2 regions of the Sphingomonas sp. MJ1 (PH-R8) genome follow, and region 2 is predicted to be linked to the other one. Evidence: riboswitches for the same ligand, from Rfam matches in the RefSeq annotation. Region 2 holds a riboswitch; the other holds the start of a gene.
The links. A riboswitch is a leader RNA that binds a small molecule or an ion and turns the genes downstream of it on or off. The one in region 2 is predicted to bind glycine.
Positions count from the first base shown of each region.

Region 1: linked by a shared signal. The riboswitch ahead of VPH46_RS00875 (L-serine ammonia-lyase) and the one ahead of gcvT (glycine cleavage system aminomethyltransferase GcvT) in region 2 are both predicted to bind glycine.

Region 1 is NZ_JBBEFX010000001.1:177,035-192,609, forward strand. Features, by position in the region: gene cbiB (adenosylcobinamide-phosphate synthase CbiB) at 1-481, opposite strand, end outside; gene VPH46_RS00865 (aminotransferase class I/II-fold pyridoxal phosphate-dependent enzyme) at 435-1,421, opposite strand; gene cobU (bifunctional adenosylcobinamide kinase/adenosylcobinamide-phosphate guanylyltransferase) at 1,490-2,014, shown strand; glycine riboswitch at 2,059-2,149, shown strand; gene VPH46_RS00875 (L-serine ammonia-lyase) at 2,250-3,635, shown strand; gene VPH46_RS00880 (TlyA family RNA methyltransferase) at 3,676-4,431, shown strand; gene VPH46_RS00885 (TspO/MBR family protein) at 4,516-5,070, shown strand; gene VPH46_RS00890 (accessory factor UbiK family protein) at 5,091-5,390, shown strand; gene VPH46_RS00895 (YbjN domain-containing protein) at 5,498-5,998, shown strand; gene proC (pyrroline-5-carboxylate reductase) at 5,995-6,807, shown strand; gene VPH46_RS00905 (MarR family winged helix-turn-helix transcriptional regulator) at 6,808-7,299, opposite strand; gene VPH46_RS00910 (branched-chain amino acid aminotransferase) at 7,376-8,476, shown strand; tRNA gene VPH46_RS00915 (tRNA-Gln) at 8,523-8,597, shown strand; gene VPH46_RS00920 (hypothetical protein) at 8,708-9,007, opposite strand; gene VPH46_RS00925 (DUF3088 domain-containing protein) at 9,495-9,842, opposite strand; gene VPH46_RS00930 (TonB-dependent receptor) at 10,398-13,424, shown strand; gene VPH46_RS00935 (glycoside hydrolase family 43 protein) at 13,548-14,612, shown strand; gene VPH46_RS00940 (GH92 family glycosyl hydrolase) at 14,671-15,575, shown strand, end outside.
Region 2 is NZ_JBBEFX010000015.1:6,164-21,738, reverse strand. Features, by position in the region: gene VPH46_RS12595 (hypothetical protein) at 1-236, opposite strand, end outside; gene VPH46_RS12590 (type II secretion system F family protein) at 301-1,299, opposite strand; gene VPH46_RS12585 (type II secretion system F family protein) at 1,304-2,281, opposite strand; gene VPH46_RS12580 (pilus assembly protein CpaE) at 2,327-3,613, opposite strand; gene VPH46_RS12575 (CpaD family pilus assembly lipoprotein) at 3,613-4,314, opposite strand; gene VPH46_RS12570 (type II and III secretion system protein family protein) at 4,335-5,852, opposite strand; gene cpaB (Flp pilus assembly protein CpaB) at 5,854-6,888, opposite strand; gene VPH46_RS12560 (A24 family peptidase) at 6,939-7,409, opposite strand; gene VPH46_RS12555 (alpha/beta fold hydrolase) at 7,457-8,407, shown strand; gene VPH46_RS12550 (NAD(P)/FAD-dependent oxidoreductase) at 8,404-9,498, shown strand; gene rnhA (ribonuclease HI) at 9,503-9,964, opposite strand; gene thrB (homoserine kinase) at 9,961-10,914, opposite strand; gene ispH (4-hydroxy-3-methylbut-2-enyl diphosphate reductase) at 10,918-11,892, opposite strand; gene VPH46_RS12530 (hypothetical protein) at 12,007-12,654, shown strand; glycine riboswitch at 12,914-13,016, shown strand; gene gcvT (glycine cleavage system aminomethyltransferase GcvT) at 13,172-14,353, shown strand; gene gcvH (glycine cleavage system protein GcvH) at 14,366-14,737, shown strand; gene gcvPA (aminomethyl-transferring glycine dehydrogenase subunit GcvPA) at 15,013-15,575, shown strand, end outside.

The sequences.
Region 1 (15,575 bases), on a different contig from region 2:
CGGCGCGCGCGACGCCGGCTTCATCGAGCGCGGCAGTGTCCCTGCCGACGATGCGGGAGACTGCAGTACGCGCCCCGGGCAGGTCGCCGGCCAGCAGGGCCGCTGCGACCGGCCGGACGTGATCGTCCAGGCTTCGCTGTGCCAGGCCGGGTGCCGCCAACAGCGCCACGCCGATCCAGCCATAGGGACCCAGCAGGTCGCGGGCCGTTCGTTCGAGGAGCCAGGCGCCACCCGCTGCCGCGGCGATCAGGAGCATGACCGTGAGAACCCCGGCGGTGCGGCGGCTCCACTCCAACCGGTCCGGAACGTTCCAGCGCGCCTCGCACGCACCGATCAGGCGCGCGAAGCCGCCGACCGGGTGGCCGACGCGGGCGTAGAGCCGTTCGGGCCACCCGACGGCGGCATCGATCGCGAGCGCGAGCAGGGCGATCGGCTCAGCGATGGGAGAGCGCCCGATCGAGCCGCGCCAGCGCCGCCGCATCTGCTGGAAGGCCGATGCGCAGCCACTCGGGCGCATATTCGAATGGCCGGGTCAGGATGCCTTGGCGCGCCAAGTCGGTGAAGATCGCCTGCGCCCCTGCGTCCTCGATCAGACGGAATAGCGGACTTGCGCCCTGCGGCTCAAGGTGATGACGACGCAGCACAGCATCCAGAGCCGCGCAGCGCTCGGCCAACTGCTTGCGGGCGTCGGCGATCCAGTCGGCATCGCCATAGGCGGCAGTGCCGAGCGCGATCGCGTGGGCGGAGACCGGCCAGCTTCCCAGCCGATCGCGCAACGCCGCCACCAGATCCGCCGCACCACAGGCGAAGCCCAGGCGGACGCCGGCCAAGCCGAAGAACTTCCCGAACGACCGGAAGACGAGCACCCGATCGTTTGGCGTCAGATGCGGGAGCACGCTTACCTCTGGATTCGCGTCGGCGAAGGCCTCGTCGATCACCAGCACGCCACCTGCGCGAGCAATGCGACGGCCGAGCTCCAGCATCTGTTCGGGCGCGCGCACGCGGCCGTCCGGGTTGTTCGGGTTCGCCAGGAGCAAGGTGCCGTCGCCGACTGCCCCAAGCGCATCGATCCGGATCGATGCGCTGCACGCGAGGACATCCGCGTGGGTCCGGTAGCCGGGCGCACCGTGGCGGTGCGGGGACGGCAACCCGAGGCCGCCGAGCAGCCGCAGCCCCAATTCGGTGCCCGGCAGTGCGGTGATCGCCAGATGCTGTGCCCCGAAAGCGGCTGCGGCGGCCGCTTCCAGTGCCGCGCGCGATCGCTCCGAAGGTAGCCGAGCGAGGTCGATGTCGGGCGCGATCGCCGGGGTCCATGCGACGGGGTTGATCCCGGTGGAGAGATCGAGCCATGGCTGCGGCGCATCGGGAAAGCAGTGCGTCGCCTCTTCGAGGCAGCCGCCGTGGAACATCAATGCGCGCAATGCGGAGCCTCGACTTGGGGTGCGGCAGCCTCCATCCGCATTGGCGGAGCAACAGGCAAGGGGCAAGGATGAGCATCGATCGATCGGGACGCACGATGCTGGTGCTGGGCGGCGCCCGTTCGGGCAAGAGCCGCTACGCACAAAGGCTGGCCGAGGCATCGGGTGGTCGGCTGGTCTTCATCGCGACTGCCCAGGCGTTCGACGACGAGATGACCGATCGGATCCGGCGGCACCAGGCCGATCGCGACAGCCGGTGGACGACCGTCGAGGCGTCGGTCGACTTGGCCGGCGCGATCGCGGCCGCGGATGACGAGGATGCCGTGGTGCTGGTCGACTGTCTGACGCTGTGGGCTTCCAACTTGCTGCTCGGCCAGGAGGATGCCGAGGAGCGGCTGGCGCAGTTGCTGGCGGCACTGGAGCGCGCGCGGGGGCAGGTGCTCCTCGTCGCCAATGAGGTCGGGCTCGGCATCGTGCCCGACAACGCGCTCGCCAGGGCGTTCCGCGATCTTGCCGGCACCATCAACCAGCGCGTCGCCGCGGTGGTCGACCGGGTGCACATGACCGTGGCGGGCATTCCCATCATCGTGAAGTGACCCCGATCCGGCTTGACACCTGCCCGGCGCAAGCGGCAGCACGCGGGCGACGACATGGGAGAGATCGGGCACCAGCCCGGCGCCGAAGGAGCAACCGCCCCGGAAACTTTCAGGCAGAAGGACCGGTCGTCATCAACATCTGGAGAGAGGCGCGCTGGCGTCCGCCGACGGGATAGCATTCTCAGGCAGGAAGGACAGAGGGGGCATGCAACCGCCGGAAGGCGGGGAGTTCATCATGCCGGACGATCCTTCCCAGAACAGCCGCGCCGACGCGCGCCGCGCGATCAGCGTCACCGAATTGTTCACGATCGGCATCGGGCCGTCGAGCTCCCACACCGTGGGGCCGATGCGGGCGGCCCATGGGTTTGCGGAGGCGGCGCTGGAGGCGCTGCAGCCGGTTCGCGTCCGCTGCGAGCTGTTCGGTTCGCTGTCGCTGACGGGACGCGGCCACGCGACCGACAGCGCCGTCGTGCTCGGGCTTGCCGGGCATCTGCCCGATACCGTGGATCCCGACGGAGTACCGGAGATCCTGCGGGCGGTGCGCGAACGCGGCCGATTGCAGCTTGGCGGCCGGGTGCCGATCGCGTTCGGCGCGGACGACATCGTCTTCTCGCACGAATTCCTGCCCGGGCATCCCAATGCGGTGCGCTTCACCGCCTGGAATGCGGACGGGGGCGAACGCACCCAGACCTATTTCTCGATCGGCGGCGGCGTGGTGGTGGAGGCGGGCGCCGGGTTGCACATCGCCAATGCCGCGGTCGCGCATCCATTCGCCTCTGGTGCCGAGTTGCTCGAGCTGGGCGAGGCGACCGGCCTTTCGATCGCTGAGATCGTCCGCCGCAACGAGTGCGCCTGGCGCAGCCGCGAGGAAACCGATGCCTTTCTGGATGCCGTGCGGGCGGCGATGCTCGCGTCCATCGAACGGGGCTGTGCGACCGACGGCGTGCTGCCGGGGGGCCTGAACGTCCGCCGTCGTGCCAAGGCACTGCACACGACGCTGGCTGCGCGCAGCGATCAAGCGGCGCCCGCGTCGGTGATGGAATGGATCAGCCTGTGGGCGCTCGCCGTCAACGAGGAGAATGCGGCCGGCGGGCGGGTGGTTACCGCGCCCACGAACGGGGCGGCGGGCGTCATCCCGGCAGTGCTCCAATATTACGAGCGGTTCGTGGAAGGAGCGACGCCGGAGGGCTCGCGGGTACTGCTAGCCACCGCGGCAGCCATCGGCTTCCTGTACAAGAAGCGCGCTTCGATCTCGGCTGCCGAGATGGGGTGCCAGGGGGAGGTGGGCGTCGCCTGTTCGATGGCGGCAGCGGGGCTTGCGGCGGTGCTCGGCGGCACGAACCAGCAGATCGAGAACGCGGCCGAGATCGGCATGGAGCACAACCTTGGCCTGACCTGCGACCCGATCGGTGGCCTGGTGCAGGTGCCCTGCATCGAGCGCAACACCATGGGCGCGGTGAAGGCGGTCAACGCCGCCTATCTGGCGCTGCATGGCGACGGCAGCCATATCGTGCCGCTGGACGCGGTGATCGAGACGATGCGGCAGACCGGCGACCACATGCGATCCGAGTACAAGGAGACGAGCCTGGGCGGCCTGGCAGTGAACGTCGTCGCCTGCTGACGGCTTGCCTGCGGGGGCCGTTCCGGTCCATGCGGCCGCCATGCCCAAGATCCGTGCCGACCAGTTGCTCGTCGACCGAGGCCTTGCCGAGAGCCGTACGCGGGCGCAGGCTTTGGTGATGGCCGGCCTGGTGTTCGTCGGCGATCGCAAGATCGACAAGCCGGGGCAGCAACTGGCGGACGATGCCGTGCTGGACGTGCGCGGGCGCGACCATCCCTGGGTTTCCCGCGGCGGCGTCAAGCTCGCCCATGGCCTCGATCACTTCGGCTGGACGGTCGATGGCGCGGTTGCGATCGACGTCGGCTCGTCCACGGGCGGCTTCACCGACGTGCTCCTGACCCGCGGGGCGGCGCGCGTCTATGCCGTCGACAGCGGCACCAACCAGCTCGCCTGGAAGCTTCGCCAGGACCCCAGGGTCATCGTGCACGAGCAGACGAGCGCGCGGCTCCTCACCGAGGCGCATGTGCCGGAGCGGGTGGACCTGATCGTCTGCGACGCGAGCTTCATCGCGCTCGCCAAGGTGCTCGATGTGCCGATGGGGTTCGCGAAGCCCGGCGCGCGGCTGCTCGCGCTGGTGAAGCCGCAGTTCGAGGCCGGGCGCGCGGAGGTGGGCAAGGGCGGCGTCGTCCGCGATCCCGCCGTGCACGCGCGGGTGTGCGACGAGGTGGCGAACTGGCTCACCGGTCGCGGCTGGCAGGTGGAGGGCGTGACGCAGAGCCCCATCACCGGTCCCGAAGGCAACGTTGAGTTCCTCATCGCAGCTCATGCTCCCGATGAGGGCGGCGGTCCCGAATAGGGACAGGCTCTGAGTGCCGGCCCCGGCTTGCATTGCACCCGGCCGCACCGCAGACAACGCGACCGGATGAACAGGATTGAGCGCGTGAACGAGATCGCTTCCAGAGCGCAACTGCGTGCGGGCTTCCTGCGGTGGGCGATCGTGACCGTGCCGCTCGTCCTCCTCCTGGGCCTGGCCGCCGGCAGCCTGGTTCCCGCGGGATCCCAGAACGCCTGGTACGCCACCTTGGCGAAGCCTTGGTTCACGCCGCCGGACTGGGCCTTCCCGGTTGCCTGGACGCTGATCTACGTGCTGCTGGGCGTCGCCTTGGCGATGGTGCTCGACGCGCGAGGCGCGCGCGGCCGTGGGATCGCGGTCAGCGCCTTTGTCGTGCAACTGGTGCTCAACCTCGCCTGGATGCCGCTGTTCTTCGGAGCGCATCGCGTGTCCGCGGCCCTGGCGCTGATCCTGGTGCTGCTTGTTCTGGTGGCGCTTACGGCCTGGTTGTTCGCTCGGATCCGCCCGCGTGCGGCGTTGCTTTTCGTGCCCTATGTCGGGTGGCTGATCCTGGCGACGGCGCTCACCTGGGAGATCGATCGGCGTAATCCGGGTGCCGAAACCCTTGTGCCCGCGACCTCGTCTGCCCAAATGGCGATCTAGACGCGGGAAGGACCTGACACATGCAATCCGAAAACCGGATCTTCGACGATTTCGCCAAGTTCGTGAACGGTGCTGCCGGCACGCTGGCTGGCATGGCGCGTGAGGGCGAAAGCGCAGCGCGCGAGCGGGTGCGTGAATTCGTCGGCGGACTCGACTTCGTCAGCCGCGACGAGTTCGAGGTCGTGAAGGCGATGGCCGTTGCCGCGCGGGACGAGGCAGATGGCCTGAAGGCACGACTGGAAGCCCTGGAGGCGAAGCTGGCTGCCGGAAGCACGGCCCCCACGGCGGCCGAACCGCTTGCGGGCGACAGCATCGGCTAACGGGTTTTCCCCAGCTTTCTGGACCAAGCGGCGCGCGTCGACCTTGTGTCGGTGCGCGCCGCTTGGCATTTCCGAACCATGACGACTGCCCACCCGGAAAGGACCTGATGCTCGACGAAGCCGAGGATGATCGCGACGCTGCCGCTCCGATCGATATGTTGGAGCGCTACTTCGCCGCGCACGGCTGGTCGCACCAGCGCGACGAGGATGAGATCGTCGCCAAGGTCAAGGGCAGCTGGACCGAGTTCGAGCTGCGTGCGATCTGGCGCGCGGACGACGGCGTGCTCCAGTTCCTGGCCTTCCCGGACGTGCGCGTCGCGGACGACCGACGCGCGACCATCTATGAGGCGATCGGCCTGATCAACGAGCAGCTGTGGATCGGCCACTTCGAATTGTGGTCTTCGAGCGGCATCCTGCTGTTCCGCCATGCAGCGATGATCGATGTCGAGGAAGCGGCGCTCTCGCTGGAGCAGGCCGAGGTTCTGGTCGATACCGCGATCGACGAGTGCGAGCGCTTCTACCCGGTGTTCCAGTTCGTATTGTGGGGCGGCAAGTCTCCGCGAGAGGCAATCGCCGCCTCGATGATCGAGACGCGGGGCGAGGCGTGACCCAACCGCTCGCCGGACCGATCTGGCTGGTCGGATGTGGCAACATGGCCGGAGCGATGCTGCGCCGTTGGCTGGACACCGGCCACGTGTCTGCGGCTGACGTCACCGTCATCAATCGCAACGGCACGCTGCCGATCGACGGCATTCGCGTGCTGACGGAGGTGCCTGCCGACGCGCCCGCACCAGCGACCATGATGCTGGGGGTGAAGCCGCAGCAGCTCGACATCATCGCGCAGACGGCGGTTGCGCAGCTTCGCCCCAAGCTTCTGCTCTCGATCCTGGCAGGCGTGGAGAATGCAGCGCTTGGGGCGCGATTCCAGGCGGATGCCATCGTGCGCGCGATGCCGAACCTGCCGGTGTCGATCGGCAAGGGTGTGGTGGCGTTGCACAGCGATAGCACCGATGAGAGGCTACGCGGTGCGGCGACGGCGCTGATGGCGCCGCTCGGCACCGTCGAATGGATCGGCGAGGAGGGGCTCTTCGATGCGGTGACCGCGCTGTCGGGATGCGGCCCCGGCTTCGTTTTTCGCTTCATCGACGCGATGGGCGCGGCGGGCGCGGCGCTCGGCCTTCCGGAGGACCAGGCGCGACGCTTGGCGATCGCGACCGTCGAAGGCGCAGGAGCGTTGGCCAGCGGGACGGACGCTTCGCCCGCGACCCTGGCCGACCGGGTCGCGAGCCCGGGCGGCTCCACCCGCGAGGGCCTCAACGTGCTCGACCGCGAGGATGTCCTGCGTCGTCTGATGGCGGAGACGCTGGCCGCATCGGCTCGGCGCAATGCCGAGATGGCGGCCGCCGCGCGCGGCTGATCAGCGCTCGCCGAGTGCCCGGATCATCGGACGGTCGCTGTCCGGGATGAGGCTTTCGAGCACCGTCCAGAACCCTGCGACCGCCTCCGGTCCGGCCGTCTGATAGGCTTTCGCCAGCCGCTCCCGCACGAGCTGATACAAGCGGCTCTCCAGCGCAGCGCCTTCCGGCGTCAGCTTCAGCAGCCGCCTGCGCGCGTCGCGATCGTCGCTTCGGCTTTCCACCAGTCCGCGTTCGGAAAGCTCGCCCAGCACGCGCCCCAGCGACTGCTTCGTGATCGCCAACAGCCGCAGCAGTTCGCTCACCGACAGGCTGGGCTTGCGGGCAATGAAGTAGAGGGCCCGGTAATGCGCCCGGCCGAGCTTGTGCGCTTCGAGCTCGGCGTCGGTCACGCGGGTCAGATTGGAATGCCCGAAATAAAGCAGCTCGAAGCCGCGGCGGATTTCCGTCTCGCGGAGGAACTGGGCCGAGGCTGCACGATTTGGGACAGTCATGTTGACCTGTTCTGCCAGTGGGCTTAGGCCACGGCAAGCCGGAACGGCACCGCGCCGTCCGATTGCGGAGCAGATCATGATCGACCAGTCCGAAACGCGCTTTCCTCTTACACCGAACGCCTCGCCGCTCCCGGCCAGCGAGCGTGCGGACAAGCTGGTGAGCCCGGGCTTCGGTCGCGTGTTCACTGATCACATGGCGATTGCACGCTGGTCCGACGAGAAGGGCTGGCACGACATGCAAATCATCGCGCGCGGCCCCGTGCAGATGGACCCCGCAGCGGCGGTGCTCCACTATGCCCAGGAAATCTTCGAGGGGCTGAAGGCGTACCGGCTCGAAGACGGCGGCGTCGGCCTTTTCCGTCCGGAAGAGAATGCAAAGCGCTTCCGTCGTTCGGCGCGCCGCATGGCGATGCCGGAGCTGCCGGAGAAGCTGTTCCTCGCGTCCTGCCGGGAGCTCTCGCTGGTCGAGCGTGACTGGATTCCCGACGGCGAGGGCGGGGCGCTCTACCTGCGCCCGTTCATGTTCGCGAGCGAGGTGTTCCTGGGCGTGAAGCCCTCGGCCGAGTACCTCTACATTGTGCTCGCCTCTTCGGTCGGTGCCTATTTCAAGGGTGGCGCGCCGAGCGTGTCGCTGTGGGTCTCCCAGGAATATACGCGCGCAGCGCCGGGCGGCACCGGCGATGCGAAGTGCGGCGGCAACTATGCGGGCAGCCTGGTGGCGCAGGCGGAGGCGATCCGTCAGGGCTGCGACCAGGTTGTCTTCCTCGATGCAGCCGAGCGGCGCTGGGTCGAGGAACTGGGCGGCATGAACATCTTCTTCGTATTCGACGATGGCAGCATGCTGACCCCGCCGCTGACCGGAACGATCCTGCCCGGCATCACCCGCGATTCGATCCTGCGGATCGCGCGCGACCAGGGGATCACCGTGCGCGAGGAACGCTATGGAATCGACCAGTGGGAGGCAGATGCGCTCAGCGGCCGGCTTCGCGAAGCATTCGCCTGCGGCACCGCGGCGGTTGTGACCCCGATCGGCAAGGTATCCTCGCCGCAGGGCAGCTTCTCGATCGGCAACGGCGGCCCGGGCGAGCGTACGATCGCGCTGCGCGACACGTTGGTGAACCTGCAGCGCGGCCGCACCGAAGATCCGTACGGCTGGCTCGAGCGGATCGACGCATAAGCCCCTTTCCACAGCGCCCGGGGCCGGTATAAGGCCCCGCGGCTGTTGGGGCGTCGCCAAGCGGTAAGGCACCGGTTTTTGGTACCGGCATTCGCAGGTTCGAATCCTGCCGCCCCAGCCAACTCTTCACATTCACTTCTTTGTCCTTGTGGTGCTCGCTTCGACGGCATTCCGCAGCTGCGCGTTGGACTGCTTCGACTTTGGTGACGGCAGCCTCGCTCAGCGACGTGGTCATCGCTTGATAGAGATCGAGCGGACGGGGAGCGTAGAGACGGTCCAACTAAGCATCGCAGCGATTTCTGACGGTGCTCTCGGCCGCCGGGCGTCTGCTTCGTTGGCATGAGTGCGGGACAGCTTGCGGTCGCAGTCCGCCATGCCGACCGCGACCGTCTTCATCTTCGCGGCGCCGCGATCGTGCCAGCTGGCGGCGATGCCGGTCACCTCTTCCTGCTTCTGCAATCGATCGTCGTGTCGATCGCCGTCGCGGCGGTGGATGGGAAGGGTTGGCAGTTTGACGGCCAATATGGTCACCCTTGCTGAGTGGCGTCAGCTTTGCCAGTCCGCCAGCAGGCGGCACACAGAAAGGGACCTGCAGTGTTTCTGACGATCCTGGTGGCGGGTCTGGCAGAGCCGAGCCTGGCCGATAGCGTCCGGTCCTGCTCAGCGGCGGTGCATAGTGCCCACCTTGAGGATGCGATCTACGCTTGTTCGCGACAAGCAGAGGAGGATACCGCTTGCGGCGCCGCCCTTGGATTGGGGAGAACCGCGCCATTCGCGCTTCCGATGCTGCCTCCGGACAAGAGAGCCGCTGCTCTCGCCTATTTCGACGCCAGAGTTACCGCCTGCATCGAGCATGAGGAGGGCTTGTAGAAGCAGTGCTCGTGCACGCTGAGGCGACTAGGTTGTGAAGCCACCGGCGTCCGCCTCTGGCGTCTGGCTCCGGGCCGCAGCCGGTTCGGCGGACGGCGTGCCAACTCTTTTCGGAATCGAGCGGTGAAGCTGGTGCGCTCCTTCTTGATCATGGATGCGGGAACGGGATTCCGTGTCGGCGCGCTAGCGCCTCCAGGATCGCATCTTTGCCTTGCACGAAGGCTTGTCCGTTATAGCTCCCGGTTGCCATTCGAGCGCCGGCATCATCGGCCAGCAAGAGGAGCGGGAGCGATTGGTTCTCGGCTCCGGCCAACTCGATAACCGCCTGCCTCGGTCGGGCCCAGTCGACCCGAAGAACGTCGATACGCGTCGCCAATGTAGGAAAGCTGACAAGGACGCCTTCCATCAAGGCGCAGTGCCAGCAGTAGAAGCGTGCGCCCGGCAAGGCCGGATCAACAAAGTCGGGCTTGATGATGATGAGTTTGTCTCGGCCCATCGGGAGCGCCTCTCTTCGTGAGGCTCTCTTTTAGCGCAAGGAAATCGAACTGCCAGAGGTGCGCGCCTGGTGTCGATCTAGCCGGAGGGGTGCGACGAGGGTGCCGCTCGACCGCACGCTCTCTAGGAGCCAGGTCTTCGGCGGTGTCTCCCGGAGCGAGCCGGAGGGTACCTCCACCTGGAGCCGCTGAAAATGAGTGGTTAGCGGCCGTTCCCCTGAGGCAGGAAAGCGGTCGCGTCGCCGCAGATTCGCTGGCCGTTGGCAGCAGGACGGTGTCGACGTCGGAAAGTGAAGGACCGTGCGCTTGGCTGCGTGACTGAGATACGCGCCGCGTGCTTCTTCTTCGTTATCGCTAACAACCTTCATCGTTCCTGAGCGCGTTGCATGCTCTTCCGACGCCGCATCACGCGATCCAATTGACAATTTACTTTTTGTATCCTGTTATCCGCCCTGGACCCGAGGCGGAGGAGGGGCTTCTTCCCCGCGGACGTCTGCAAAGAAAATAAAAAGTAGCGAGAGGGCGGAGCCGCCCTCGAACTTAGGATGGGGATGGAGATGAACGCTTATAAGCTTTGTCGGGCGACTGCGGCCTCGCGTGCCGGATTGGTGCGCCACCTGCTGGTATCTGCGAGTGTGATCGTCGGCATGGGCGGTATCGCGCATGCGCAGGACACCAATTCGACCCCGCCGTCGGGACAGCCCGACCGCGACATCAGCGCCTTGCAGGACGAGACCCAGCCGGCAGCGCAGGACGATGCGAGCGCCGGCGGCGAGATCCTGGTCACCGGCTACCGCCGTTCGATCGAGCAGAGCCTGACGCAGAAGCGCGAGGCGAATGCGTTCGTCGACGTGATCACGGCCGAGGATGTCGGCAAGTTCCCCGACAAGAACGTCGCGGACTCGCTGCAGCGCGTGCCGGGCGTGATCATCGATCGCGACGGCGGCGAGGGCAGTCGCGTCAGCATTCGCGGCCTTAGTTCCGACCTGACCCTCACCGAGCTCAACGGCAACTTCATCGCGTCCGCGGACAGCGGCGATCCGTCGCGCTCGTTCAACTACCTGCTGCTCCCCTCCTCTCTGATCGGCAGTGTCGAGGTGTTCAAGTCCCCCGAAGCCCGGCTGGACGAAGGGGGCGTCGGCGGCGTCATCATCAACCACACGCGCGAGCCGTTTGATCTGGAGCCTTGGTCCGGCAGCTTCTCGGCCGAAGGCACCTATGCCGATGTGACGGAGAAGGTGGAGCCGAACCTGTCGGGTTTGGTGTCCTGGCATAACGAGGACAAGACTCTCGGCTTCCTGCTGGGCGCTACCTATCAGGTGCGGACCAACCGGACGCTAAGCTCCTCTGCCGACAGCTGGCAGTGGTGGACCGATGACAAGGCGAGCCAGCCTGCGACCGATGTGAACGGGAATGGCTTCGCAAACGACTCCGCCGTTTCCTATTGGAACAGCGGCGCGGACGCCGGAACCACGACGCGCGACGGTACTCATTACAGCGGATATTGGGCGCCCCAGTCGGTCGGCACCAACATCTTCAATCAGGAGCGCAAGCGGCTCGGCATCCAAGCCACGGCGCAGATGCGGCCGTTCGACAATCTGGAGATCACCGCCAACTACTTCCGGTTCCAGCTCAACGGCGATTACACCAGCAACACGATCAAGATCCCCGAGTGGGGCTATGGCAACTTCTTCACCGGCGCCACGTTCGACAGGAGCGGGACGATCCTGACCGGTGCGAAGTTTGAGGTTCCGCCGGAAGGCACCGGCTGCCGCGTTCCCGGCAATCTCTGCACCATGGAGACGCCGGCGCCGCAGAACACCTATGTTCGTGAGAAGAGTGTCTCCAACACCTATGATGCGCGCGGCACCTGGGAACTCGACCGGCTGACAGTCGACTTCGTGGTCGGCAAGACCAAGGCCAAGGGCGGGCCGTCCTTCCAATTCTATGCACAAGCCAAGCCGCGCAACGGCACCGTCAACGGCAATGATCTCAGCGCCTGGAATTTCACCGATCAGTCGATCGCGATGCAATTCTCGCCCGATGTGCTCCAGAACATGTTGAACGGGGTCGCCCAGATCGACCTCGGATCGACGGGGTCGGGCTTCACAAACAGCACGATTTCTCAGCGCTACGCCCAAGTCGACGTGACGCGGAAGTTCGATTCGCCGTTCCTGGATACGCTCCAGGCCGGCGTGAAGTGGCGCGACGGCCGTATCCATCGCGAGACCGGCCGTTTCGAATGGTATTCGGACGCCGCGAATACGCTGCGCTTCCAGGACACGCCAGGCGGTGCGCTGGCCTTGCCGGAGTTCTTCTATCCCAACTCGCTGGGGAATATCGCCGGGGGCTTTGAGTCCAACGCATTCCCGGCCCTCAACATACAACAGTACATCGGCTATCTGAACGAGACCTACAACGGTCCGGTCCGGGTTCCCGAACCGCAGAACCTCTACAATATCGAGGAGAGGATCTGGGCGGGCTATGCCCAGCTGAACTTCAAGACCAGCAATGTGCGCGGCAACATCGGCGTACGTGTCGTGAATACGAAGCAGAGCGGCGTATCGACCGACCAGATCATCTACGAGAACGATTACTGCCAGAATGGTCCGGGCGGTGCGTTCGATCCGAACAAACCGAAGGGTGAGGATGGCAACTGCCTGGTGATCCCGGAGAAGGATCGGCAGGACCGCGTCTTCAGCCCGAACGCCGAAGGCAAGAGCTACACGGACGTCCTGCCCAGCTTCAACATCTCGTGGGACGTGACCCCGGACCTGCTGGTGCGTGCAGCGGCATCGAAGGTGATTTCGCGGCCTGGCTACGGCGATCTGGCTGGGTCTCGCTCCCTCACGTTCAACGCGGATCCGTTCGTGTTCGATCGTGCGGAGTTCGGTGCGCGGCCGGGCTGGTTCGGCAACGGCGGCAATTTTGCGCTGAAGCCGTTCAGCGCGTGGCAGTATGACGTGGGCGTGGAGTGGTATTTCCGGCCGGGTTCGGTGCTGGGCGCAACCCTGTTCCGCAAGGACGTCTCCGACTTCATCGTACCGGTAGTGATCGACCTCTCGCAGGAAGTCGCCGGCGAGACCGTGACGGTGCAGCAATATTCCACCCAGGCCAATGGCACGAGTGCGGTGTCGCAGGGGGTGGAAGTCTATGCCCAGCACACGCTCGACTTCGGGCTCGGCGCGCAGGTGAACTTCACGTACAATGACACGTCACAGGCCGCGGTCTCGCTGAACGGCACGGAGGTGGGTGAATCCCCCTTGGTCGGCAGCGCGAAGACACAGGTCAACGCCTCGATCTTCTATGAACGGGGACCGATCCTGCTGCGCGCTTCCTATAATCGCCGAGGTGAAGTGGTGCGCGGGCTGTCTTCTGGCCTGAACGTTTATGACGATCCGTACGAACAGGTCGATCTGAATGCCGCGTTCGAGGTCTTCCAGAACTTGCAGATCACGGCCTCGATCATCAACCTGACCAAGTCCGAACAACGGCAGCATCTGGGTAACGACACCAAGGACCGCTTCATCTCGAACGAATATGCGGGACGTCGCGCGTACCTTGGGTTCGCGTACAAGTTCTAAGATGCGGCTTTGCCAATGGGTGGTTCCGGACGGAGCCACCCATTGGCTTCGGATGACACCATAGGGCCGAGGTCCCCTTCCGCCATGTGCAGGGACGCTTCAGCCGAGATGAAGGAGGATCGTTTGCGACGCATCGGCGCGAAATGGCTGCTGACGGGCGCGGCCTTGATGGCAGGCGGGGCCGCGGTGGCGAAAAACCCGATCGTGCCAGGCTGGTACGCCGATCCCGAGGCGCGGGTGTTCGGCAACCGGTACTGGCTTTACCCGACCTATTCCGACGATTGGGGCGAGCCGGACGTGTCGCCGAGCTTCACCCCGCATCAGAAGGAACTGCGCAAGACCAAGACGGTTCGGCCGTCGTACGTCCAGCAGACGTTCTTCAACGCGTTTTCGTCACCCGATCTGGTCCACTGGACCAAGCATAGCCACGTGTTCGACGTCGCCAACGCCGCATGGGCCGGCTACGCGATCTGGGCGCCTTCCGTCATCGAGGCGAACGGGCGCTACTACATGTTCTTCAGCGCCAACGACATTCAGAGTGACGCGGAAGTCGGCGGGATCGGCCTCGCCGTCAGCGACAAGCCGGAAGGACCGTTCAAGGACGCGCTCGGCAAGCCATTGATCGGCGCGTTCCACAACGGTGCGCAGCCCATCGATCCATTCGCCTTCCGTGACGACGATGGGCAGGTGTATCTGTTCTACGGCGGCTGGAAGCACTGCAACGTGGTGAAGCTCAGCCCCGACCTGAAGTCGCTCGTGCCCTTTGCCGACGGCTCCACCTACAAGGAGATCACGCCCCCCGGCTATGTCGAGGGGTCGTTCATGATCAAGCGCAACGGCGTCTACTATCTGATGTGGTCGGAAGGCGGCTGGACCGGTCCCGACTACAGCGTTGCCTATGCGACCGGGCCTACGGCGACGGGGCCGTTCAAGTCGAGGGGCAAGATCCTCGCGCAGGACTTCCGCATTGCGCGGGGGGCCGGGCATCATTCGGTGGTGAACGTGCCCGGCACCGACGAGTGGTACATCGTCTATCATCGTCGTCCGCTCGGCGACGACAAGGGCGAGCATCGGCAGGTGGCCATCGAGCGGCTGGTGTTCGAGGCGGACGGCAGCATCCGCCCGGTGGTGATGACCAACGAGGGCGTCCAACCCCGGCCGCTGACCGCGGCTGCGGCCAAGAACTGACATCAAGAACTCAGGCCGGCGATCGAACGCCGGCCGTCCGACATCCAGGGGAGAGACCATGACCAACACCATCGCCAAAGCGCTGAGGGGCGCCTCCGCGGCGCTGCTCGCGACGACCGCCCTGGTTCCCGGCGCGATGCCCGGGTCGATGGCGGCGGTGGCGCAGGACCGCGCGCCGGCGACCGAGGCGCTGGTCGACCTGGTCAATCCGCTGATGGGCAGCGATTCCAGCTATGAACTGTCCTACGGCAACACCTATCCGGCGGTGGCCGTGCCGTGGGGCATGAACTTCTGGACGCCCGTCACGGGCAAGATGGGGAGCGGCTGGGGCTACACCTACGCCGCGCACAAGATCAACGGCATCAAGCAGACCCATCAGCCCAGCCCCTGGATGAACGACTATGCCGCCTTCGCGCTGTTCGCGGAGACGGGGCCGCTGAAGGTCAAGGAAGAGGAGCGCGCCTCTTGGTTCAGCCACAAGGCGGAGGACAGCCGGCCGTATCGCTACAAGGTCTATCTGGCCGACTATGACGTGACGGCGGAGGTGACGCCGACGGAGCGGGCCGCGCAATTCCGCTTCACCTTCCCCAAGGCCGACGACGCCCACATCATCCTCGACGCCTACAACGGCGGGTCGATGGTCCAGATCGATCCGGTGAAGCGCCGGATCACCGGCTATGTCCGCAACAACCACGGCGGCGTGCCCGACAACTTCCACAACTACTTTGTGGCCGAATTCGACCATGACTTCACCGTCACCCGCACCTGGGACGACAACGGCCAGGTGACCGCGGATCGCACGCGCGAGGGCGATCATGTCGGGGCGGTGGTGAGCTTCAAGACGCGCGCGGGCGAGCAGGTGGGCGTGAAGGTCGCCTCCTCCTTCATCAGCCCGGAACAGGCGGTGCGCAACCTGGAGCGCGAGATCGGCCGCGACAGCTACGACCAGACCGAGGCCAAGGC
Region 2 (15,575 bases):
CCCACAGGTGCGGCGCGCAGCGCACGATCGCGCTCGGCCTCCAGCTCTCGGATGCGGGTGTCGCGCGCCTTCAACTCGGCCACCGTCTCATCCCGGTAGCGGCGGTGCTCGATCTCCTCGGCATGGTGCCGCTCGCGCCACTTGCGGCCTCCCGAACTGGAGGCGAGGCCGAACAGCCAGCCTGCGACCAGGCAGAGCACGAGGACGAGATATTGAGTCGGCGTGTGGAACAGCATGGCGGCCTCCGGATCGATTCGGGGCGTCAACGACGCGGGCGAGCCCTGCGTTCCTTGGGGATGCCTACTGCGGGCTCAATGCGTCGGAGATCGAGCAGGCGGCGGGACCCAGGATCACCACGAACAGCGTCGGCAGGATGAACAGGATCAGCGGCACCGTCATGATCGCCGGCAGCCGCGCGGCCTTTTCCTCGGCACGCATCATGCGCTCGTTGCGGAACTCTGCCGACAAGACGCGCAGGGCCGAGGCGAGGGGCGTGCCGTATTTCTCCGTCTGGATCATGGTGGTGGCGACGCTGCGGATCGCATCCAGGTCGATGCGCTGGGTCAGGTTCTCGAATGCCTGGCGCCGCTCGGTCAGGAAGCCGAGCTCGATCGCGGTGAGGGAGAATTCCTCGCCGAGTTCGGGATAGGCGCGTCCGAGCTCACGCGCGACCCGGCCGAAGGCGGCATCGACGGTGAGGCCCGCCTCGGCGCAGATCACCAGCAGGTCGAGCGCGTCGGGAAGGCCCTTGCGGATGGCGTCCGACCGCTTGGTGATGCGGTTCTTGAGGTAGATGTCGGGCGCCTTGTAGCTCGCGACCAGCGCAACCGCGACGACCAGATAGGACTTGAGCGGCCCCCAGGTGGCGAAGGTGTCGGTGCCATACACGACGAACGCCACGGGGCCGCCGATGAGGATCGGCAGGACCAGGCGACCGAAGATCACCGCCACCGCCCATTCGCGCGAACGGATGCCGGCCTGGAGCAGCTTGGTCTGGGCGGCCTTGAGCTGTTCGTCCTGCAGCACCTTCAGGGACGACAGGGTGGCGCGCATCCAGTCGGTCGTCTCGTTCTTCTTGACGAGTTGTGCCCGGCGCCGGGACACCGGCGCGACGATGCCGGCCTTGAGCTGCTCGCGCCGCTCGTGGAGCGCCTTGACGCGCTTGGACATGGGATCGCGTACGGACAAGGCGGCATAGATCGCGATCAGCACGGCGAACGCGGCGACGCCGGCGAGCAGCGTCGCCACCATCAATACGTCCACGCCCATGATGGTCGGGCCCTCGGGGTTGCTCAGCATCGCGTCAGATCTCGAAACTGACCATCTTGGCCATGATGAAGCCGCCGATCGCCATCCAGATGAAGCCGCCGATCCCGATGACCATCAGCCGCTGATCCACGAAGAACTTGGCGAGATAGTCGCTGTTGACGAACCAGATGAGGCCGAACACCACGAACGGCAGTGAGCCGACGATATAGGCGGATGCCTTGGACTCGGACGACATCGCCTTGATCTTTAGCTTCATCTGCGATCGCTTGCGCAGCACGTCGGCAAGGTTGCTCAGCGTTTCCGACAGGTTGCCGCCGGTCTCGCGCTGGATGGCGATGGTGATCAGGAAGAACTGGAACTCCGGGGTGCCGATGCGATCGGCCGTTTCCTGAAGCGCCGCGTCCAGGGTGCGGCCGATGCGCATGCGGTCCGATACGGCGCGGAACTCCTCGCCGACCGGGCCGGGCACTTCCTGGCCGACGACGCCCATGGTCTCGGTGATCGGCAGGCCCGAGCGCAGGCCGCGGACCAGCAGCTCGATCGCGTCCGGGAACTTGGCGGTGAACTTGTTGATCCGGCGATTGATCGCCATGCCGACCACCTTGTGTGGAATGCCTGCCCCCAGGAACAGGCCCACGAACAGGCTGAGCAGCAACGGCATGCCCCGGCTCCACAGCAGGATCGTCGCCGCGATGGCGATGCCGAGCGTCGCCATGCCATACTGGCCGACGGTCCAGCTCTTGCCCGTCATCGACAGCCGCTTCTGGAGCTGGGCAGGGTTGGGCAGCAGACGCCCCGCGGCCACGTCCATGCGCGTGGCGCGCGCAGTCGTGATCCGGCGGATCTGTGCTTCCATGCTCGTGCCGGAGGCTGCCGCCTGGTGCCGCTCGCGGACCGCGGCAAGCCGGCGCGCGCGGGCCTTTCCCGCGGACGGGCCCATGAAGGCGAATGCCAGCAGCAGCAGGACCAGCGCCGATCCCAGGATCATCAGCAGGAACGGCATCGGGTTCATGCCCGCCGACCCCTGATCTGCCTCGTGCCTCGCATCCGGCCGCGCCTATCGCTTCGCCGGCTTGGCAGCGAAGCGTGAACGGAACTGCCCCAGGCGGCCGAGCAGCGACGGTGCCCCCGCGCCCGGTGCGGCCGGGCGACCCGCGCCGCCCTCGCCGAGTGCGTCCGCGACCGCCACGACCTGCGCTGCCAGATCGACCAGCGGCGCGATCGTCTTGGACCCCTTGCCCACGTCTGCCATCGGCTTGCCGAGCTTCGCGGCCTGGGCCGCAAGCTTCTGGTCGAACGGCAGCTGATAGTCGACCGGCCGCTCGATCGAGTTTTCGAAGTCCTTGCGGCTGATCTCCAGCTGCTGCGCCGGGTGCACCCGGTTCGCGACCACGAAGACCGTTGCCTCCGGCGCGTTGCTCTTGAGCCAGGAGAGGATGCGGATCGCGTCGCGCGCGGCGGCGAGCGTATATTCGGTCACCACCACGACCACCGGCATCTCCTGCGCCAGTTGCGGATGGTTGACCAGGATCGAGCGCGGCAGATCGACCACCGTGCATTCATAGGCGCTGCGCATCTCCTCGCGCAGGCGGCGGAAGACGCTGCCGTCGGTCAGCACGGGGCTGCTGATCGGCGCTTCGGCAGAGAGGACTGCCAGCCGGTCCGAGGCGCGTACCATCGCGCGCTCGATGAACAGCCCGTCGATGCGGCTGGGATTGTCGATCGCATCGGTGAGGCCGCGTCCGGGCTCCAGATCGAGCGCGAGCGCATCGGTGCCGAAGTGCACGTCGAGGTCGAGGAGGGCGGTGCTGCGCCCGGCGCGGTCGCTCACCAGCCAGGCGATCGAGGTTGCGATTGTCGAGGCGCCGGCCCCGCCGCGCGTGCCGATCACCGCGACGGCACAATGCGGTCGCTGCACCGCGGCTGCGGCCGCCTCGCTCGCCTTGGGGGCGGCCAGCGTCGCCTGCGCCTGGGTGAAGGCGTCGCGCACCGCGTCCGGATTGAGCGGCTTCAGCAGATAGTCCTGGATGCCGCTGGCGATCAGGTCGCGGTAGAGCCGGACGTCGTTGACCTGGCCGGTCGCGATCACCGCCGTACCCGGCTCGCACACCTCTGCCAGCGCGTTGATGTCGTTGATCGGATCGCTGGATTCCGAAAGGTCGACGAACAGCACCGTCGGGCTGGAGGCGACGGAGAGCGCCTGCACGGCACTGCGCAGATTGCCGCGCTGCACCCTGTCGGCCGACCAGCCGAAGGCGTGGACGATCGGGCGCAGCGTGTCGGCAGAGGCTTCGTCGGTGACGAAGCCGGCGAAGGGATCGCGATTGGCGGGACGGCTGGCCATCAGTTGCCCGCCGATCCGGTGGTGCCGGCGCCAATGCTGCCGCCAAGGCCTCCGCCGGCCCCGCCGGTCGTGTTGCCGCCGCCGGTGCCCTGGTTGCTCGAGCCGCCTGCGCCGCTGGGTGCGGCACCGCGATAAGCCTGGATCGCACGCGTGGCGTTGACCGGATCCGTGATGCCCGTGCCCGACTGGCCGTGAATCAGATCCTCGGGTTGCGCGACCATGGCAGCGAGATTGGAGTTCACGGCGCACCCGTGATTGGGGCTGGTGTGCGAATCGAGGGTGAAGCCGTTTGCGGAATCCACCCGCGGGCAGGTCGGCACGCTGGCGGACGCGCGGGTCAGGACGACGCGCACCATGCCCGCCGAAACCCCGCCCGGCGCTGGCGAGGCGGTGTCGGCAAGCAGCAGGCCGTAGCGTGCGGCCTCGGCCGCCACCTGCGCGCGGGCACCGGTGGCGCCGGCGGGATCCTCGACGGCGATCCGATCGCCATAGCCGGGCTTCAGCGCGGCCATCCAGCCGGCCAGCCGCCCAGCCTCTCCCTCGCTCAGGCCATAAGGAGTGGTCGCCAGTTCGACCGCATAGTCGCTGCGCGTGACGACCGGCTGGTTGACGGATTCCAGGCCGCGGTGGGCGTTGGGATCGCAGGCGGCGAGGAGGAGGGCGGGGGCGCAGAGCGCCAGGGCCGCAAGACGCGAGTACATGTTCTTCTCCATCGGCGGCGTCATTGGTTGCTGAAGCCCGGCGCGGCGGGCCGCTTCTTGCGCTTGCCCGAGCGCTCCTCGGCGAGCACCGGCAGGCCGGGACCGGCCGGCAGCGGCGCGCCGACTACCGGCGCGCCAACCACGGGCGGAGGCGCCATGGTGGGCACCGGCCGCGGCCCGCCGGAGGTCGGGCTGGTGGCATTGCCGAGCAGCACGCGATCCGCGTCGTCGGGCGCGCGATAGGCATCGGTGGGTAGCACGATCCGGTTCGCGTCGATCGGCTTCACCAGATAGGGCGTGATCACGATCACCAGCTCCGTCTCGTTGCGCTGGAACGCGTTGGAACGGAACAGCGACCCGATGATCGGCAGGTTGGCGAGGAACGGCGCCTGGTTCACCGAATTGTCGTGGGTGTTCGACAGCAGCCCGGCGATCATGAAGCTCTGGCCGGAGCCGAGTTCCACGGTCGTCTCCGCACGGCGCGTGGTGAGCGCGGGGATCGTGATGTCGTTGAGCTCCACCGAACCGGTGCTGGTGATCTGCGACACCTCCGGGCGGACGCGCAGGGAGATGCGGCCGTCCGAAAGGACCGTCGGCGTATAGGCGAGGCTGACGCCATATTGCTTGTATTCGACCGAGATGCTCCCGAGCCCACCCTGGCTGATCGGGATGGGGATCTCGCCGCCTGCCAGGAACGTGCCCGTCTCGCCCGAGACCGCGGTCAGGTTCGGGTTGGCGAGCGTCGTCACCTGGCCGTTGCGTTCCCCCAGGTCGAGCGAGGCGAGCAGATCGAGCCCCAGCAGCCGACCGGCAGCGCCGATCGTGGTCCCGATCTCGGGAACGCCGGGAGCGGTGAAGCCGGTCCCTCCGGAGGGCAGGGTCTCGATGGTGCCCTGGCGACCCTGGCCGATGTTGAACAGGAACCCGCCCGTGCTGTCGCGCGAGGTGAGGTTGACGCCGATGTTCTTGACGTAGCTGCGGCTGACCTCGGCGATGCGGACCTGCAAGTTCACCTGCAACGGCGTGGCCGTCTTCAACCGGCTGAGCACGCGCGTGTTCTCGCCCACGAATGCCTGCGCCAGGGACTGCGCCTCTGCCACGTCCTCGGGGGAGCGGACGGTGCCGGTCAGCAGCACCATGTTGTTCATGGGCGTGGCGACGATCTGCGCCTCGGGCATGGCGAGCGCGAGCATCTCACCGAGCGTCGTGATGTTGTTCCCCACGCGGACGGTCGCCGCATAGACGGTCGCCCCACTGCGGGAGACGGCGTGGACGGTGGTCTCGCCCGGGGACTTGCCGAACACATAGAGCTGCCGGGCCGAGCGGACCTGCACGTCGGCGATACGATCGTCGGCGACGAACACGTCCGTCATGCCCGCAGGCAGGTTGATCAGCTGGCCCCGGCCGGAGTTCATCTGAACCACCGGCGGCGAGGGTGCGGCCGTCTGTGCGGCGAGCGGGGCGGGCGCGCCCATTCCGGTCGCCAGGGCGGCGATCAGTGCGAGCGGCGTGCCCAGCAGCCTTGCCTGGATACGCATGTCAGTTCCTCCCCCCGACCGGGACAACGGAAACCGCGCTGCCACGCGCGATGCGGACGCTCGGCCCGGTGACGGCCATGGCGCTGCCGGCGGCACCCGGCATGGTCGGGAAGACCGCCGGTGGCGCCCGGTCCGTGTTCTGGGGCTTGCCGGGCACCGAGCTGCGCTGGAAGCGCGAGACGTCCGCGCCGGTCGACACGGTGCTGCCACCCTCGACCGGACGCGCGGCGAGGCGCGCGAGGGCGGCCCGTTCCGCGTTGGGATCGTCGCTGTCGGGAAGACCGGCGTCTTCGCCGCTTGCGATCGCTTCCTCGAGTTCGGTGCCGCTGTCGGCCAGCGAGCGGAGCGAAAGGGAGATCTGGCCCACGGCCTGAGCCACGGAGATCTTTTCAGCGATGCGCGGGGTCGCCTCAAGCGTCACGGTCGAGAAGGTGTTGACGACCGTGTTCCCCTTTTCATCGACCTGCTTGTCGGTCCGCTGGTCGGTGGCGAGCACGCGCAGGTTGCGCAGCATCGTCTCCGACGCCTTCAGCGGCGGGCCGTCGCCGCCACCCTCGATGTTCTGGGTCAGGATCAGGTCGACGCGGTCGCCCGGGAAGACGAAGCCTCCGACCGCTCCCTGCGCGGAAACCGGCACCGTCACCGCCCGCATGCCCGGGCCAAGCGCCGCCGCCAGGAAGCCGCGGTCGCCCGGCTTCACCAGCGCGCCCTGCGTGATCGGCTGGCCGGCGGGAATCGGATAGCGGACCACGGTTCCGACCAGCTTCGTCGCGTCCGGCGACCCTTCGGTGTAATAGGCATCGGTGACGAGGTCCTGCGGCCACGGCTGAAAGGCGAGCGCACCGGCATCGATGATCGTGCCCACCGGGAGCGCGCGCTTGGCGACCAGCACCTTGGGGCCTGCGACCACCGTCGGTTCGCCGGCTGCGGTGGCGGTAGGGGTCGATGCGCCCTGCATCAGGCTGCGCGCCATGAAGGCCGTAATGGCCGCCACGAACAATGCGCCTACCAGCAGCAGGACTTTACGAGAATCCATGACGTCGAGACCTTTCCGTCCCTGGGCAGCGATGTTGCGGCATTAGGCAGTCACCGGAACTGGTTAAGAATGGGTTCGCGGATCACGAGGAGCGCCGCCAGCGCAATCGCAACCCCATAGGGTATCTCAGGAAGTTGTTTCTTTTTTCTCAACAGCTTGTCGGCGACCATCAGCAGGGTGAGGGCGCCGCCCAGCAGCGACATCACCACCAGCATCCACAGCAGCGGCTGCGGCGGCAGCCACAGCGCCAGCGCGCCGATCAGCTTCACGTCGCCGCCACCCATCTGCCCGAGCCAGAAAGCCCCGACGAACAGGCCGAAGACCGCCACCGCCACCGCCAGCTGGATCGCGACGCCCGGCCACAGGCTGAGCCCGCTCGCCATCCACCACCCTGGTGCGAGCAGCGCGATCAGCGCATTCTTCCAGTTCGCGATCTCGCGCGTGCGGACGTCCTCGATGCCTGCGGACAGCAGAAGGACCACCAGCGCGAGCAGCAGAAACGAGGCAAGGGACAGCGGCATCGTCCAAGGGCCTAGACGCAGCCGCTTACGAAACCGTAACCGGGGGCATGGCTGCCCACGCCCTGTATCGCCGCGCGATTCCCGCCGCGGCGCGGATTACCCGATGGCATGCACCCGACGGGTGGGTGCATCGCCGGTTCGACTGGCCGGCGGCAGAGGGTGCCCGCCAGCGCGGCGCCATGCTGTTCCAGGTTGGGCGCGGCGACATATTCGAGAAATATCTGGAGAGCTTCGCCCACTGGCGTGCGTGCGGCTGGTCGATCACGAGCTTCGACTGGCGCGGGCAGGGCGGATCGGGCCGGCTGACCGACGACCCCCATTGCGGCCACATCGATTCGTTCGACACCTATGTCGACGACCTCGCGGCCTTTGCCGCCGCCTGGCGGGAAGAGCGGGCGGGACCGCACGTGATGGTCGGCCACTCGATGGGTGGGTACCTGGTGCTGCGCGCCCTGGCAGAGGGCCGGGTGACGGCGGATGCCGCAGTGCTGGTCGCGCCGATGCTGGGGCTGAAGTCGCCGGTGGGCCCGCGTTTCGGTGAGCGGGCGGCGCGGCTGCTGGCCGGGCTCGGCCGCAGCAGCCGCCGGGCATGGCGCGCCAATGAGCGACCCTTCACCCGCGCCGCACGCCAGACGCTGCTCACCTCCGACCGGGCGCGCTATGAGGACGAGCTCTGGTGGATGGAGGCGAACCCGGCCCACCGCACCGGGCCGCCGAGCTGGGCGTGGGTGCTGGAGGCGTTCCGGTCGACCCGCACGTTGAACGCGAGCCCTGCGCTCGCCACGCTGGACGTACCGGTCCAGCTGCTGGTGGCGGAGGGGGATGCGCTGGTCGATTCGAAAGCGGCGCTGGCGGTGGCGGCGCGGCTCAAGCGGGGAACCCTGGTCCGGTTCGGACCGGAGGCCCGCCACGAGCTGCTGCGCGAGAGCGATGCGATCCGCGATCGCGCGATCGGCGAGATCGACCGCTTCCTGGCCGAAGTGCTGGTACCGGCGTGACCCGCCGGGTCGCCATCGTCGGCGCAGGCATGGCCGGCGCCAGCCTTGCCGCGAGCATCGCCGGTAGCGACTCGGTCGTGCTGCTGGAGGCGGAGGCGCATCCGGGCTTTCACGCCACGGGCCGCTCGGCGGCGTTCTGGTCCGAGACCTATGGCGGGCCGGGGGTGCAGCCGCTCACCAGCGCGTCGGGGCCGTTCCTCCACCAGCCCCCGCCGGAGTTCGGCGGCGAGCCGTTCCTGGCAGAGCGGGGCGAATTGATGATCGCGCCGGCGGCGCAGCCGGCGGCACTGGACGCGTTCGAGGCGCGGTTCGCCGGATCGGGGATCGCGATGATGCGCGAGGACGCGGCGGGGCGGGTGCCGGGCCTGAGAGGCGAATGGCAGGGCCTGTGGATGCCGAGCTGCGCGGACATCGACGTAGCGCGCTTGCACGGGGCGTTTCTCGCCCGCGCGCGCCGGCTGGGCGCCACCCTGCGTTGCGACGCGATGCTGGTGGAGGCGCGGCGCGAGGCGGGAAGCTGGCGGCTTCGGCTGGGCGATGGCGGGGTGGTGGAGGTCGACGTGCTCGTCAACGCGGCCGGCGCCTGGGCGGACCGGGTGGCGGCGCTCGCGGGTGCGCGGCCGGTCGGCATCCAGCCCTATCGCCGCACCATGGTGCAGCTCCGCGTCGATCCGCCTGCACCGCCTTCCCTGCCGGTGGTGATGGACGCGGCAGGTGGTTTCTACTTCAAGCCCGAGCCCGGCCGGCGGGTGTGGCTGACGCCGCATGACGAGACGCCGGCCGAGCCGGGCGACGTCGCGGCGGAGGAGATCGACGTGGCGCTCGCGATCGATCGCATGCAGCGCGTGGTCGACTGGCGGGTCGAGGCGGTCGAGCGGCGCTGGGCGGGCTTGCGCAGCTTCGCGCCGGACCGGCTGCCGGTCTATGGCTGGGACCCGCGGGTGGAGGGGCTGTTCTGGTGCGCCGGGCAGGGAGGGTTCGGCATCCAGACCGCGCCCGCGGGCGCCGCTCTGTGCGCGGCGCTGCTGGGGCGGGGGACCGTGCCGGCGGGCGTGGACGCCGCTCTCTACCGCCCGGAACGCTTCGGCTGACGCCTCAGGCGGCGGCGCTCCGGCTGCCCACCGCCATTGCGGCGTCACTCGCAAGCTTGTCGGCGCGCTCGTTCTCCGGATGGCCGGCGTGGCCCTTCACCCAGACCCACTTGATCTGGTGCGGCTTGGCGGCGGCGAGCAGCGCCTGCCAGAGTTCGGCATTCTTCACCGGCTTGCGATCGGCGGTCTTCCAGCCGTTCTTCTGCCAGCCGTGGATCCACTTGGTGAGCCCGTCCATCACGTAGCGGCTGTCGGTCGACAGCGTCACCTGGCACGGCCGCTTGAGCGCGTTCAGCCCCTCGATCGCGGCCATCAGTTCCATGCGGTTGTTGGTGGTATGCGCCTCGCCGCCCGACATCTCGCGCTCGTGCTCGCCCGAGCGGATCACCACGCCCCAGCCGCCGCGGCCGGGATTGCCCTTGCACGCGCCGTCGGTGAAGATTTCGACGGAGGTCAGTTCGGTCATGCAAACGCGTTCCTGTTGTTCTTGTACCAATCGAGCCGCCGCAGATAGGCGAGCGGGTCCTTGCGCGTCACCAGCGCATCGGCGGGGGTGTTGATCCAGTCCCAGGCGCGCGTCAGCAGGAAGCGGATGCACGCCCCCTCCGCCAGCACGGGCAGCGCCGCACGTTCCTCGGCCGAGAGACCGAAGCCGGCTTCATATCCCGCCAGCAAAGCGCGTCCGACGGCGGGGTCGAGCGGCGTGCCGGTGCCGTCGAAGCTCCACGCGGAGTGCATCACGGCGAGATCGTAGGCGCGCACGTCGGTGCAGGCGAAGTAGAAGTCGATGAGGCCGGTGACTTCGTCGCCCAGCATCAGCACATTGTCGGGAAACAGGTCCGCATGGATCGCGCCGGTCGGCAGCTGGTGCGGCCAGGCGGCGAGGATGCGGCCAAGCGCGCTGCCCACCCGATCCCGCAGGCCCGGCTGGATGCTGTCGAGCCCGGACGCGCATTGCTCGAACAGCTGCGGCCAGGCCTCCACCCCCATGGAGTTGGGGCGGGTCGGGGCAAAGTCGGTGAGCGCCGCATGCATGCGCGCCATCGCAGCGCCCCCGGCGCGGGCCTGTGCCGGGGTGGGCTGGCTGAGCGAGACGCCGGACAGGAACTCGATCAGGCAGGCCGGGCGCCCTTCCAGCGTCTGGATCACCGTGCCCGTGCGATCGGGCAGTGCGCGGGGTACCGGGTTGCCGGCGTCGGCCAGCCGGTCGATCATCGCGAAGAAAAAGGGCAGGTCGCCCGCATCCACGCGCTTCTCGTAGAGCGTCAGGATGAAGCGCCCTTGCGTGGTGTCGACCAGATAGTTGGAGTTCTCGACCCCTTCGGCGATCCCCTTGGCGGAGACCAGCGCGCCCACGTCATAGCGGGCAAGGAAGGCGCCGAGCGCCTCCGCCGAAACCTGCGTATAGACGGCCACCGGTCAGGCGGCGACGGGTTCGAGGCCGCGGGGCAGCTTGAAGGTCAGCGTCTCGCGCGTCATCTCGACCTCGCGCTCGCGGATTTCGAAGCGCTCGGACAGGCGGTCGACCACTTCGCGCACCAGCATCTCGGGCGCCGAGGCGCCAGCGGTGAGGCCCAAGGTGCCGACGCCTTCCAGCCAGGCGAAGTCGATCTCGGACCCGCGCTGGATCAGGTGCGACGGCGTGCCCTCGCGCTCCGCGACCTCGACAAGGCGCAGCGAGTTGGACGAATTGGGCGCGCCGATCACCAGCACCAGGTCGACCGACGAGGCGATCGCCTTCACCGCCGCCTGGCGATTGGACGTCGCGTAGCAGATGTCGTCCGCCTTGGGCGCGACGATCGCCGGGAAGCGGCGCTGCAGCGTCGCCATGATGTCGGCGGTGTCGTCCACCGACAGCGTGGTCTGGGTGAGAAAGGCGAGGTGCTCGGGATTGGTCGGCATCACCGCCTCGGCATCGGCCACCGTCTCGATCAGCGTCATTTGACCCTCGGGCACCTGACCGAAGGTGCCGATCACTTCCGGGTGGCCGGCGTGGCCGACGAAGAGGATGTGGTGGCCGGTAGTCACCAGCCGCTCGGCCTGGCGATGGACCTTGGACACCAGCGGGCAGGTCGCGTCGAGATATTCCAGGCCGCGGTCCTCCGCCTCGGCCGGCACCGACTTCGGCACACCATGCGCGGAGAACACCACCGGGACGCCTGGTGGAACCTCGTCCAGTTCCTCGACGAACACCGCACCCTTCGCGCGCAGGCTGTCGACCACGAACTTGTTATGGACGATCTCGTGGCGGACATAGACGGGAGCGCCGTGCTTCTCGATCGCGAGCTCGACGATGCGGATCGCGCGGTCGACGCCGGCGCAGAAGCCGCGCGGGGCGGCGATCAGCAGCTCGAGGACGGGCTTGGGCGACGGCGCTGTGGCGAAATCGGTCATCCCCCGCGCATCTACGCGATTGCTTGCGTGCTTGAAAGGCGCTTCCTATGCTGGCGGCGGTCCGGGTCGGCGCTGCATGCGACGGCCCGTTCGTCGTGAAAGGTGTATCTCCCTGTGATCGTCCGAACGCTCGCTGTTTCCGCTGTCGCGCTCCTCGCCCTCGCGGGGTGCAGCCGTAAAGGCGAGATCGACGTGACCCGTGGCGTCGGCATCACCACGGTCCGCTCCGCCTGTCCGGCGGCAGGCGTGCCCGCCGGCACCGGCGACATCACCCTGTTCGATCCGGCCGGCAGCCAGCTGGCGAGCGCGATCGACGTGACCGCGACGATCACCAACGTGCGCGCCACCTGCAACGAGACGGGCGAGGACATCGTCTCCACCGTCACCTTCGACATCCAGGCGCGCCGCACCCGCAGCGATGGCGCCCGCCAGGTCGACCTGCCGTACTTCCTGACGGTGGTGCGCGGCGGATCGCAGGTGGTGGCCAAGCGCATCAACCACGCCGTGCTCGACTTTGCCCCCGGCGAGGCGCGCGCCCAGGCGACCGGCAGCGCGACCGCGGTCGTGCAGCGCTCGGCGGCGACGCTGCCGGACGAAATCCGCCAGCAGATCACCCGCCCGCGCAAGGCCGGCGCAGAGGATGCCGCGGTCGACCCGCTGTCGACGCCGGAAGTGCGCCAGGCCGTGCTCAACGCCTCGTTCGAGGCGCTGGTCGGCTTCCAGCTCACCCAGGACCAGCTGCGCTACAACGCCACGCGCTGAGTTTTGCATCGAGGGGGAGGCGCCCCTCCCCCTTGTCCGTTCATCTCGAGCAGCCGTCGAGCTTGTCGAGACGGCGTGTCGAGAGACCGCCGGGCGGGGCTCTCTCGATACGGGCTCTCGACAAGCTCGATCCCTACTCGAGACAAACGGTGGGGGCTGAGTGCCAACGGGGCTTTTAAACGAAGCGTCCGTCGCGAGGCCGATTGACTCGGCTCCGCGGCCAAGCCAGAGCGGGCGCGTCGATGGCCGGGAACGGCCATGGGCACGCGCGGGAGAGCGCCGCCGGCCTTGCAGGCCGCATGCGGCCGCCGAAGGAGCAACCGCCCCGGAATCTCTCAGGCTAAAGGGACCGCGCGCGCCAACGACACTCTGGAAAGCGCGCCGTGATTTCGGCGCCACCGAAGGGGTAAGCGCACAATCGCTGCGCGAAAGCTCTCAGGTTCCGTGACAGAGGGGGCGGCGGGGATGCGGGGAGGCCTGTGTCTGCGTCGTGCCAGACCTGCCGGAGACTGCGCGAATGAGCGACCCGATTTCCTCTTCCGATGCGGACGGCTTCGAGCCGATCGCGCCCTCGCTGCTGCCGCTCGACGCCTGGCATCGCGCCAAGGGCGGTCGCATGGTGCCCTTCGCCGGGTACGAGATGCCGGTACAGTATGAAGGCATCATGGCCGAGCACCTGTGGACCCGTAGCCACGCCGGCCTGTTCGACGTCAGCCACATGGGCCAGCTGCTGTTCACGGGCGAGGGCGTGGCCCAGGCGCTGGAAGCGCTGCTGCCGGGCGACCTCCAGGTGCTGGCACCCAACCGCATGCGCTATTCGCTGCTGCTCGCCGACAATGGCGGCATCCTCGACGACCTGATGGTGACGCGCCTGCCCGAAACGCATCCGTTCGGCGCGGCAGGCGAACCCGCACCGGCGGGCGAGGCCTTTTACATGGTCGTGAACGGCGCCACCAAATACGAGGACCTCGGCCACCTGCGCGAGGCGCTGGCCGACTCCATCACCATCAACCACCTCGAAGAGCGCACGCTGCTCGCGCTGCAGGGCCCGGAGGCGGTCGCGACGTTGGCGCGGCTGGTGCCGGGCGTCGACGCGCTGCGCTTCATGACCGCGGGTGCGTTCGAGTGGCAGGGCCATGCGCTGTGGATCAGCCGGTCGGGCTACACCGGCGAGGACGGCTGCGAAATCTCGCTGCCCGCCGAGTCTGTCGAGGCGTTCGCCGACGCGCTCACTGCCCAGGCGGAGGTGCAGCCGATCGGTCTCGGCGCGCGCGACTCGCTGCGCCTGGAGGCCGGGCTGCCGCTCTACGGCCACGACCTGGACGAAGAGACCACGCCGGTCGCCGCCGACCTGGGCTTTGCGCTGTCGAAGCGCCGCCGCGAGGAAGGGGGCTTCCCCGGTGCCGAGCGCATCCTGGCCGAGCGTGCCGAGGGTCCCGCGACCAAGCGCGTCGGCCTGCGCGTCGACGGGCGCCAGCCGGTGCGCGAGGGCGCGACCGTCGTCGACCAGACCGGCAAGACCATCGGCCGCGTGACCTCGGGCGGCTTTGCCCCCAGCGTCGGCGCGCCGATCGCCATGGCCTATGTGCCCGCCGCGCTCGCGGTGCCCGGCACCGAGATCACCCTGTCCCAGCGCGGCAAGGCCCATACCGCCGAGGTCGTGCCGATGCCGTTCATTTCCCACCGTTACGTCCGCTAAGGAGCGCCGTCGATGAGCCGTTATTTCACCGAAGAACATGAGTGGGTCGAAGTCGACGGCGACGTCGCGACCGTCGGCATCACCGAATATGCCCAGAGCCAGCTGGGCGACGTCGTGTTCGTCGAAGTCCCCGAGGAAGGCCGCGAGCTGACCAAGGGTGACGAGGCCGCGGTGGTCGAATCGGTCAAGGCCGCTTCCGACGTCTACACGCCGGCATCGGGCACCGTGGTCGAGGGCAATGCCGAGCTCGAGGCGAGCCCGGCCCTCGTCAACGAGGATCCGGAAGGCGACGGCTGGTTCTTCCGCCTGACCCTGTCCGACCCATCCGAGCTCGAAGGGCTGATGGACGCGGACAAGTACGCGGCGTTCGTCGCCAAGCTCTAAACCCCAAGTCCGCCAGCTTTAGGCTGGCATCTCGGGCGGCGGGCGTGGCTCTTGTGGAGTGAGCCCGCCGCATGAGAAACCGGTGGTCGCCGGACCTTTGCAAGAGGCGCGACAGGCGTCCAGACACTCCCGTATCCCTGCGCAGGCAGGGATCCAGGGCCAAGCAGAGCAACGGCTCGCGGCGCTTGAAACCCTGGGCTCCTGCCTTCGCAGGAGCACGAGACAGCGCTTTGCAAAGGTCTTGGCCAGCCGGGCTCCCGTCCCGAAGGATTGCCATGCGCTACCTGCCCCTGACCCAGCCTGACCGTGAGGCGATGCTCGCCGCGGTGGGCGCGTCCTCCGTCGACGCGCTGTTTGCCGATGTGCCGGAGGCCGCGCGCCTCGACGGCCCCGTGCCCGGCCTTTCCAACCACGCCAGCGAACTCGCCGTCGAGCGCCACCTGTCGGCGCTTGCCGCCAAGAACCTCGCCGCCGGCACGGCGCCGTTCTTTCTCGGCTGCGGCGCCTATCGCCACCATGTGCCGGCGAGCGTCGACCATCTGATCCAGCGCGGCGAGTATCTCACCGCCTACACGCCCTATCAGCCGGAAATCGCGCAGGGCACGCTGCAGATGCTGTTCGAGTTCCAGACGCAGGTCGCACAGCTGTTTGGCTGCGACGTGGCGAACGCGTCGATGTACGACGGCTCGACCGCCTGCTGGGAAGCGATCACCATGGCGCGCCGGGTCACCCGCCGCGGCAAGGCGATCCTCTCGTCGGGGCTGCACCCGCATTACGTCTCGGTCGCCAACACCATGGCGAAGTTCACCGGCGACGTGCTGGAGACCTCCGCGCCGAC